Regions from separate parts of the Paenibacillus sp. FSL R5-0407 genome, predicted to be linked through region 1. Evidence: riboswitches for the same ligand, from Rfam matches in the RefSeq annotation. Region 1 holds a riboswitch; the other holds the start of a gene.
What was found. Region 1 has a riboswitch for cyclic di-GMP ahead of NYE70_RS18430 (methyl-accepting chemotaxis protein). Riboswitches for the same ligand answer to the same signal wherever they lie in the genome.

Region 1 (5,520 bases):
AAAGTTTCCCGTTTCCTTAAGGACAGTGAAGAGCGTATTTCTTCGCTGAAGAAGAACACGGAAGGCAAACGCGGAGGACGCGGAGCCAAACGCATGTAATTTAACAATTTTATATTGAAACCCACCGCAGGCAATTTGTTGCTTGCGGTTTTTTGTTGCCGTCAAAAATACGACGAAAATTCTTTTTTTGTCGTCTGGGCGTCCGAGCCGACAGGTTATTACGGAATCTTCGTCCATCCTTGGATGAATTGACAAAAATTGTTTACCCCATCGGATGCATTTTGTACGAACATAGGAACGCCTACCACGGGTCATCCTCATGGGGGGCATGGGTTCGTGATGTTTCGTATTTCACTCTCAATTTGTCGGAAATTTCTTTGGTTCAGGTTCCGGTATATGACAAACTTTCCGCGCACCCCCTCCTATAATGGGACATACCTTACAAAAATGGAAAAGGCGGTGCCAGGTAATGGAGAAATGGAATGTGATCCCATTCCCAGGGATGAAAAAGGCTAAAGGGCAGATGAGAGGATTTCGGTGGGATGGATGGAGGGGGATTCCTATCATTATTACGTTCAGCAGAATGTTTGCGGCAAGCAAGTGGACAGGCTTGTTCCTGTTGATGAGCTTCTTGCTCGGCAAGGCGACGATCCTGGATGAGCTTTCGCCTTTTGCCGCCGCTTTTTTTGCGGTAATGATGTTTATGCGGCGCGATATCGCTGCGGTGACGGGAGCGGTCATGGTTGCCGGGGCGATGTTTGTATCGGGCCAACACGCTGCCGTGATTGCGGCGGAGCTGCTCATTTTCTTTCTGATCCATAAAGGAATGGAATCGTTCGAGCGCGCCGATGTATCTTATGCGCCGCTGATGGTATTTACAAGCACCTTTTTAGCCCTTCTGTTTACGGCGGTTATCGGCCCGTCCTTATCCTGGTATGCATTTGTGATGATCGTAATGGATTCGGTACTCAGTTTTGTTCTGACCCTGGTGTTTATTCAGGCGGTTCCCGTCTTTACTTACAGGAAAAGAAACTATCAGCTGAGAACGGAGGAAATCGTCTGTCTCGTTATTTTGCTGGCATCCGTAATGACAGGCTCGGTAGGCTGGGAGATTTCCGGACTGTCCATCGAGCATATTTTGACGAGATATTTAATCCTGTTGTTTGCTTTAGTTGGCGGCGCCACGCTCGGCGCTTCGGTCGGTGTGGTAACCGGGCTGATTCTTAGCCTGGCCGATACCTCGGCACTCTACCAGATGAGTTTGCTGGCATTTTCGGGCATGCTGGCCGGGATGCTGCGCGATGGACGCAAATGGGCCGTAGGCTTTGGAATGTTGCTCGGCTCGTCGATTCTATCCATTTATTTAACGGGCCCGGCGGATGTGCTGGCTTCTACCTGGGAGAGCTGCGTTGCGGTCGCATTCTTTTTATTGACGCCGAAGGGAGTCGTTAGCGCTATTGCGAAATACGTTCCCGGCACTCAGGATCATACGAAAACCCAGCATGAATACGCCAAGCGGATGCGTGAAATCACTGCGGGCCGGGTCTCGCAATTTTCTCAAGTTTTCCGTCAGCTGTCCCGCAGCTTCGGTCAGATTGCCAGCTCGGGAGAAGTTGCCAAACGGAGCGAGGAAGTGGACCATTTTATGAATGCGGTCACCGAGAACGCCTGTGCCACCTGCTTCCGCCGAAATGCCTGCTGGGACGGAAAGTTTTATCAAACTTATAAGTATATGACCGAAATGATGACGGCGGTGGAGGAGAATCCGGACCTGTCCAAGGGCGAACTTCCTCCCAAGTGGAATAAAATATGTACGAAAACCGATCAGGTGCTGGAGGTCATGAAGCGGGAGTACAATCTCTATCAACATGATATGCACTGGAAACGGCAAATATACGACAGCCGTCTGCTGGTAGCGGAACAATTGTCGGGCGTATCCCAGGTTATGGAGGATCTGGCCAGAGAGATTCAACGCGAGGGACAGGCTATGTACAAGCAGGAAGAGCAAATCCGCGAGGCTTTGGAAAAAATGGGCTTGTCCATTCATAACATTGACATCGTGAATCTGGATCACGGCAACGTCGAAATTGAAATTGTCCATGCCTATACCCGGGGATATGACGAATGCCGCAAAATCATTGCCCCGCTCCTGTCCGATATCCTGGGCGAGCATATCGCCGTTATCGACGAATCTACGGCGGGCGGGCGCGATGGCCTGGCTACCGTAACCTTCGGTTCGGCCAAAACCTATGAGATCACGACCGGAGTAGCCGGCACTGCAAAAGGGGGAGATCTCTTATCCGGAGACAGCTTCAGCGCTGCGGAGCTGGGAAACGGAACCTATGCGGTGGCTATCAGCGACGGGATGGGCAATGGAGAGCGCGCCAGATTGGAGAGCAGCACGGCACTGAGCATTTTGGAACAGCTGCTGCAATCCGGTATGGATGAAACCCTGGCCATCAAGTCGGTGAATTCCATATTGATGCTCCGCTCTCCGGACGAAATTTACGCGACAGTCGATATGGCGCTGATTGATGAATACTCCGCCCGGACCACATTTTTGAAAATCGGCTCTTCCCCTAGCTTTATAAAAAGGGGACAGGAAGTGATTCCGGTTTCGGCCAGCAATTTGCCGATTGGAATCATTCAGGATATCGAGGTGGATTTGGTGACGGTTCAGCTGCATCCGGGCGATACGTTAATTATGATGACCGACGGGATTTATGATGCACCCGGGTATGCCGTAAACAAAGAGTTATGGATCAAGCGGCTGATCCAGGAGATTCAATCGGAGGATCCTCAGGAAATTGCCGATTGTTTGCTGGAGTCCGTGATCCGTTATCAAAAGAATGTAATTCTGGATGACATGACCGTGGCGGTCGCGAAGATCGATCATTTCATGCCTCAATGGTCCACGCTTCATATTCCCGGAATTACCCGGTTGGAACGGCCGAGGACAGTTAGCTAGGTATTGGGTAGGAGGGTTGTGTAGCAAGGAATAGGTCTGTTTAGTCATAAAGTCATAAAATAGACAAACAATTGGTTTATTTTACATGGGAATGATTTCAAGTTTGTAGTAAAATTGACTCTATCGTTCTAATAAAGAACCAAATATAGCACTATTTCTCAAAAATTTTAGATATAATTTGGCAAAACTGCCGAAAGGCAGTGACGCAAAACTATAGGGACTAAATCCCCCCATTAGGGGGAAATGTCAGCCAGTTGCCTAAAAAATGGTAACCTATAGTATTTACTACTAGAGGTTATCTTTTTTTTTGCCTAAATTCAGAGATTCTTGCGCCATTAGAAGGAAGGGAGGGGAGCGCCGGGGCATTTTGACGATGGAGGGTATGCAGCCTTTACACATTTATAGACAGAAAGAGGAGACATAGTAATGAAGTTGCCGCAAGAACTGGGCGGAATCCGCCGCTGGAGTATCGTAACGAAGAACATGATTTTGACAAGCGCCTCCATCCTGATGACTGGCGTAATTCTGATTGCATCCAGCTTTTATATCCAAGGCGGAGTATTGACCAATCAGCTGGAGTCGGATTCGAAGGAGGTCATGGAGGCCTGGATGAACAAGGTTACTCCGGCTGAAGCCGCGGAGGCTATGAAGACAACAGACCGCAATGCACCGATCCAGAAGAAATTGTCGGGTATATTCGATGAATTATCCGCCACGCATCCTAATGTAGCGCAAGGTTATATTTTCGGATCTGAAGTAGTGGATGACAGCACGCTTATGATTGCTTTCCCAACGGCCATCCTGGACATGTTTGAGGGAGAAGGTCTTCACTTGGGGGATCAACTGGGACAACCTGCATTTCATGTGAAGGGTGTCCAGGAAATGTTGAAAACAAAACAGATTACCTTTACGAAGCCTTATAAGGACGATTATGGGACGTGGCTGACGGTATTGTACCCGTTCCAGGATGCAAGCGGACAAGTATTTGCTTATATGGGTATGGACTTTGATGCGAGCATTATCCTTAACGGGCAGCAGGATCTGTTGAAATATACTTCTCTTGCATTGGTTGCTATCTTGCTTGTGATTCTATCGTTTCAATATATTACGATGCGCAGAACCTTCGCGCCGGTCAAAGACTTGATGAAAGCACTGGATAAGCTCAGCCAGGGTGATTTTGGCGTGCAGTTAAAAGCAGGCGAGAGCGAACTCGGTCAGGTCAACGCGAAGTTTAACGCTACGGTTGCGAATATGAAGGAAATGATCATGACCCTGAAGGCGGTTTCGACCCAATCGGCAGAACAGGCACGTGTCTTATTTACGACTTCCGAAGAAAATCACCAAAGCTCCATGAACATTACCAATCATATCGAGGAAATTTCGGAAAAGGTATCCCTGCAGAGCAAATCGATTGGAGAAAGCGTAACTTCCCTTGAAGAAATCAATTCCGGGGTATCGACGATTGCCGGAAGTACTTCTTCCTTGTCGGAAGCCTCCCTTCAAATGAAGGAGCAGTCCGAACTGGGCGGCGATAACATCAGCAAAGTGATGAGACAGATGGATTCGCTCCAACAATCGGTTCAAAATTCGGTGACTTCAATAGAACAACTTCAGAAACGCTCCGGGGAAATCGAGGAAATTGTACAAGTCATTACTCAGATTTCTTCGCAAACGCATCTTTTATCGCTTAATGCGAGTATTGAGGCAGCCAGAGCCGGTGACGAAGGGCGCGGATTTGCAGTCGTAGCGAATCAGGTGAAGAAGCTGGCTGAAGAATCCGGGAAATCGGCGGAGAAAATCGCCGACCTGGTTCGGTATATCCAATCCGAGACCATGACGGCCGTGATGGCCATCAGTGAAGGACAACGCAATGTCGAGGCAGGAATCGATGTAGTGAAGGAAACGGGAGAACTGTTCTATAGCATCTTGCATGCAACCGATGCGATTACAAGCCAGATTCAGGAGGTCTCGGCATCGACTGAAGAAATGGCGGCGGAGACAGAGCAGATCACGGCTACGATCAAGCAAATTTCCGTTTTTGCGGAGAGAAATGCCGACATTTCGGAACATATCAAATCCAGTGCCCTGGAGCAGCGTTCCTCTGCAGGTAAAATCGTGGATTCGGCGGAGAGTTTGAACCAAATTTCCGGAAAATTGGAGAAAGTTGTGGAAGGCCTCAAATTATAGAGAGAGATACAAGGAGTTGAATTGGAGTGGGTACCTTACTAATGGACCGCATTGTCCGGGATTTTTGGGTAAATGAGCTGCAGCCGCCTTTGTCCGGACTTGATATTTACACGGATTATCCCCGAATGAATTCCGGACGGGATAGAAGGGAAACCGTCTTCAGACTGAACGTCAACGCAAGGGAATTAACCCGTATTTCCGAGGGATATGACTACAACACATGGATGCTGGCCTGCTATTTTGCCTTTTTATATCGGATGAGCGGAGAGCAGGATCAGATTGTCGGAGTAAAGGATGCTCAGCACAGGCTGTTGCCGCTGCGGGTGCGTTGCGAGGCGGGGACTTCATTCAAGGATCTGTATCGG
Region 2 (5,520 bases), 3.5 Mb from region 1:
ATTCCCATGCATACGCTGCACATCAGTTACATCAGCAAGGCTGTCCGTCATGTGGAGGCGGGTCTGCGCAGCACGCTGGTTCGCAAAATGCAGCAGCTGTCGCTCAGTTATCACGGGGACATGAACGCTGGACGGCTTCAATCCAAAATACTGCGGGATGTCGAGGCCATCGATTTTCTTTCCCGGCAGATGCTGATGTCCATCATCCCGGCAGCCATCAATTTAATTATTGTGATCGGGCTGACCCTGTACAATAGCTGGATCGTCGCGCTGTTCTTCTTGTTTATGGCGCCGACCTCGATTTTTCTGGTTCGTTTCTTCCGATCCAAAATGGCGCAGCGTAACCGGGATGTCCGCCAGAATATCGAGGAGATGTCCGGTAAAGTATCGGAGACCGTTGAAATGATTCCGGTTACCCGGGCTCACGGGCTGGAGGATGTGGAAATCCGCAAAGTTGATATGGCGCTGCAAAATATCCGGGAACGCGGCCATCAACTCGACGTTGTCGAAGCCTATTTCGGTTCTTCCAGTTGGGTCGTTTTCCAGCTGTTCCAGGTCGGGTGTCTGTTCTTTACCGCCTTCCTGGCTCATCTGGGCTATATGGAAATCGGGGATATCGTGATGTATCAGGGATTTTTTAATATGATCACGGGCTCTGTGAGTTCGATACTGAACGTGTACCCTAACTTGGTCAAGGGATTTGAGTCCCTGCATTCGGTAACGGAAGTGCTGCTGTCTCAAGAAACGGAAGAGTACAAAGGACGGCAGAAGCCCGACCAAATCGCCGGGGCGTATCGCTTCAAGGGCGTTAGCTTCCAGTATAAAGGCTCTGACCGCCATGTGCTCGATGACTTCTCGCTGGATGTGAAGCCGGGCGAAACCGTGGCCTTTGTCGGGGAATCGGGCTCTGGCAAGTCGACGATATTGAATCTGATTATAGGTTTTTATAAACCGCAGTCAGGTACAATTATGATCGACGGCATTCCGATGAGCGACCTCAGCATGACGAGATACCGGCAGTCCTTGGCGATCGTGCTCCAGAACAATATCTTGTTCTCAGGCACCATCCGGGAGAATATTACGTACGGGCTGCCACATATATCCGAGGAAAAGATCCGGGAAGCGATCTGGATGGCCAACCTGCAGGATGTAATCGACGGCCTGCCGGACGGTCTGGAGACCTCGGTCGGTGAGCATGGCGGACGGCTGTCCGGCGGCCAGCGCCAGCGGATCGCCATCGCCCGCGCATTGATCCGCGATCCGCAGATCATCATTCTGGACGAAGCCACGTCCGCGCTCGATAATTTGTCGGAGCGCCATGTCCAGCAGGCGATGGAGCAGCTCATGCGGGGCAGAACGACGTTCATCGTCGCTCACCGTTTGTCGACCGTCAAGAACGCCGACCGGATCGTCGTCATGAAGAAAGGAAAAGTGGTGGAATCCGGCACGTATGATGAGCTATTAGCCTTGAAAGGCGAATTCTATAAACTGAAAAACTTATAAGCATTTCGATGTTCTGATATCGGATTGAAGATTTAATATTTTCGGCAACTTTCCAGACCTTGGAAGCGTCTTTGATTTTGAATAGAGCCAATATAGATCTAAACAGGGGGCGATTCAAATGAAAAGATGGGGAATCCGTGCAATTGTTTTAACCATGGCATTAGCTTTACTGCTCGGCGGGTGCAGCAGCGCCGACAGGTCCAGCAGCAATGATGCGGGGGCTTATGAAAGCTCGGCGACCAGCACTTCGAATCAGGCTGCGTCCGACTCCAAGGAGAGTCTGACGTCCGAAAGTCCGGCCGCCGATACGGGAGGAAATGTCCCGTCTGGAGAGACAGCGGTCGAATCGGAACGCGCATCATCCGGTTTTCAGGGAACGGATTCGGCAGCAGGCCTGAATAAAAAACTGATTTACCGGGCCAATGTCGTGATGGAAGTCAAGGACTACGGGAAGACGCAGTCGGAAATCCGCAATCTGATCACGCTGGCCGGCGGATACATTGTGGAATTTTCAGAAAATCAATCCCAGCATGAGCGCGGCGGCAATTTTATAATCAAAGTTCCGTCCTCCGGATTTTCTTCTTTTCTGGACCGGTTGGAGCAGTTGAAGCCGGAATCCTTGCAGCAGGGCATCCAGGGACAGGACGTTTCCGAAGAATATGTGGATTTGGAATCGCGTCTTAAAGTAAAACAGGCCATGGAAGCAAGGTATCTTAAATTCGTGGAAGAGGCCACAAAAACGGCCCAACTGGTCGAATTCGTCAACGAACTGGAACGGATTCAGACGGAAATCGAGCAGATTAAGGGGAGAATGCGTTATATTGATAACAATGTTTCCTTCTCAACTATTGAAATCCGTTTGTATCAACCGATGGAGAAATCGATTATTAAACAGGACCAAGATAAAGAGCCTCTCTTCAAGCGGGCCCAAAATGCTTTAAATGGAAGCATCGACGCCATCTCGATTGTTCTTCAATGGCTTGTGGTCGTACTGTCCGGCGCCCTTCCGTTATTGTTGATCACCGCGCTGATCCTGGCCATCGTCTGGCCGATTCGGAGAAGAAACCGTAGTCGCCGCAACCGCGCAAACTGGACCTCAGGACAATCGATAGAAAGAACTCCTTCTTTGCCTGGAGATCCCGAGATTAGAGAATCAACGGTTTCGTCACCGGAAACCACCGAACAAGAGGATGGGCAGGAGCCGAAGTAAGAGGCCGGAACGAAAGGTGTATCCTTTCGTTCCGGTTTTTTCAATTGTATTAATTTGTGCTTTATTGAAAAATGATAGAATAAAGAATGTCGGAATTTATCGAAGGAAAGTTTTTTTGAAATAATATGATATATTTCTCATATTCGTTAGTTGACAAGCTTTTTTTTTTGAAATATATTGAAACCATCATAGGAATGATTAATCTACATAATTCGGATTAACTAGAGCTTGGGACCTTTTAACTAGAAATTGAATATTGGCACACTAATCGAAAGATTAGGTCGCAAAGCCTTGGAGTCTAACAATCTTTGGGATTAATGACCGTCCGGCTGCATAACAATGTATTAATCATTGTCTGTGTAGCCGGTTTTTTTATTTTCCTATGTTCTCAGCGGTTCCAATCCGTGAGAAATAGATGCTCCACAGTAAGGAGGGTAGAAACTAGTGCCTGAAAGGGAGGAATTCCATGAAAAAATGAGGAGGAACCTATGAAACGCGGGTTAAAGATTGTAGTATCTTGGTTATGTTTGTTTTCACTTTTAATTAGTCCTTTGACAGCTTCTGGAGCAGGGACGACTTCGGGCGATCCGGTCTGGCCTAATCCCGGTGCAATTCAATTAAGCAAAACGGCAGAACCTACAGGCAAGTCGGGCGAGTGGAAAATTACGCTCAAAGCCGAGGGGAAAAATATCAAATCGAGCTCTGATGTAGTGCTTGTAATTGATAAGTCCGGGAGTATGGATGACCGAGATTGGTGGTGGGAAACTGACTACAAATTGGCTGACGCAAGAACGGCTGCGAAGAAATTCGTGGACAATTTGCTGTTAAACGGGTCATCGACTAGAATTGCCGTTGTTTCCTTTAATAAGTCAGCCACAAATGTCTCTGACTTTAAAGGCCCTAGTCAAAAGGATGCCCTTAAGACTTCCATTGACAATATCAGTGCGAGTGGCGGTACCAATATTCAAGCAGGTTTGAAAAATGCCCGCGATCTTTTGGCGAACAGCTCCGCTCAGAATAAAGTAATCGTCGTATTAAGTGACGGAGAGCCAACCTACAGTTTCAAGGGAACACAGGCCAAAAGTTCCAGTTGGCAAAATAACAGCTATAGTTTTGCCATTACGAAATTTGATTATGGAACTACGCTTGGAACTGGTGGAGATTATGATCTTTCCAAATCTTCACGGTATGAAATTAACAATTTCTCCGTAAAAGATAACGGTATCGGAACAATTTCGGAGGCGAAGCTCGCTAAAGATGCAGGCCTCAAGATTTTTTCGGTCGGGCTCGACGTTTCCAAAAACAGCAATGCGATCAAAGTTCTGAAGGATGTTCAGAATGAAGGTTATTTTTCTGCCAACAGCGATGAGCTGAACACCATTTTCCGCGAAATGGCCGGGAAAATCTCTTATGCGGCACAAGGCGCAAAAGTAATTGATCCGATGGGAGATATGTTCAACCTCAAACTGCAGGGAGCTCAAATTAGTCCAGCAGATTACACAGTATCGCAAGGGACTGTAACTTGGGACGCCGCTACTGAAAAATTCAATTGGAATGTCGGCAATATTGCCGAGGGCGAACCAGCAACATTCACTTACACAGTGGTCATGGACCAATCCAAAAACCCGGTTTCTAATACCCTCTATCCTACGAACGGTAAGACTACCATGGAATATACGGACGTAAATAACCAAAAAGTTTCGAAGGATTTTGAGGTGCCGAAAGTAAGCATCGGTAATGGTTCCATCCTCATGAAGGGCTATAAAGTCAATGCGAACGGCAAGCCGATCAATGCCGAAGGCGTTGAAGTCGAGACACCGGAATTCGCAGAAGCACTATATAGCGAGTATTACAAGGATCAAAACGGTAAGGAAGCTTTCCCTATGGGATCAACTCATTCTGTACCTGCCAAAACGGTTGCAGGATACCAGTTGAAAGTAGGAGAAAGTCCTAGGAATGTAACTCTGACAGTTACTAATCCTTCACCAGTCATTTGGTTCGGTTATACGGCAGCAGTAGAACAAACCGTAACCGTAAAATATCTGGAAAAGGATTCAGGCAAACAACTGAAGGACCCTACTTTCCAAAAGGGCTTCTCTGGTTCGAAAGTTGAACTGAAGGCTTTGCTCGTGGACGGCTATAGTGTAGTGGCGCCTGATAAACTGGAATATACGTTTACTTCTGAACCAAATCAAGTGCACACGTTCTTCTACACCGCCAACGAACAAAACGTAACGGTGAAGTACTTGAAGAAAGGTACGACGGATGAAGTTGCTCCAAGCACGACAGTGAAAGGCCTGACGGGTCAAACGATCGAACTGACAGCGGCGAACGCTCCGGGCTACACCCCAGAGAAAGCTACTGACAGTTACACGATTAAAGCCGAAGGCAACAACGAGTACATCTTCTTCTACACCGCCAACGAACAAAACGTAACGGTGAAGTACTTGAAGAAAGGTACGACGGATGAAGTTGCTCCAAGCACGATAGTGAAAGGCCTGACGGGTCAAACGATCGAACTGACAGCGGCGAACGCTCCGGGCTACACCCCAGAGAAAGCTACTGACAGTTACACGATTAAAGCCGAAGGCAACAACGAGTACATCTTCTACTACACCGCCAGCGAACAAAACGTAACGGTGAAGTACCTGAAGAAAGGTACGACGGATGAAGTGGCTCCGAGCACGATAGTGAAAGGCCTGACGGGTCAAACGATCGAACTGACAGCGGCGAACGCTCCGGGCTACACCCCAGAGAAAGCTACTGACAGTTACACGATTAAAGCCGAAGGCAACAACGAGTACATC

Region 2: another riboswitch for cyclic di-GMP. It lies ahead of NYE70_RS02250 (MucBP domain-containing protein); the one in region 1 lies ahead of NYE70_RS18430 (methyl-accepting chemotaxis protein).

Annotation. Positions count from the first base shown of each region.
Region 1 covers NZ_JBBPAX010000001.1:3,883,528-3,889,047, forward strand. Annotated here, with positions in the region: gene NYE70_RS18420 (S1 domain-containing RNA-binding protein) at 1-99, shown strand, start outside; gene spoIIE (stage II sporulation protein E) at 470-2,968, shown strand; cyclic di-GMP riboswitch class I at 3,139-3,230, shown strand; gene NYE70_RS18430 (methyl-accepting chemotaxis protein) at 3,395-5,155, shown strand; gene NYE70_RS18435 (non-ribosomal peptide synthetase family protein) at 5,182-5,520, shown strand, end outside.
Region 2 covers NZ_JBBPAX010000001.1:431,478-436,997, forward strand. Annotated here, with positions in the region: gene NYE70_RS02240 (ABC transporter ATP-binding protein) at 1-1,503, shown strand, start outside; gene NYE70_RS02245 (DUF4349 domain-containing protein) at 1,622-2,713, shown strand; cyclic di-GMP riboswitch class I at 2,962-3,050, shown strand; gene NYE70_RS02250 (MucBP domain-containing protein) at 3,202-5,520, shown strand, end outside.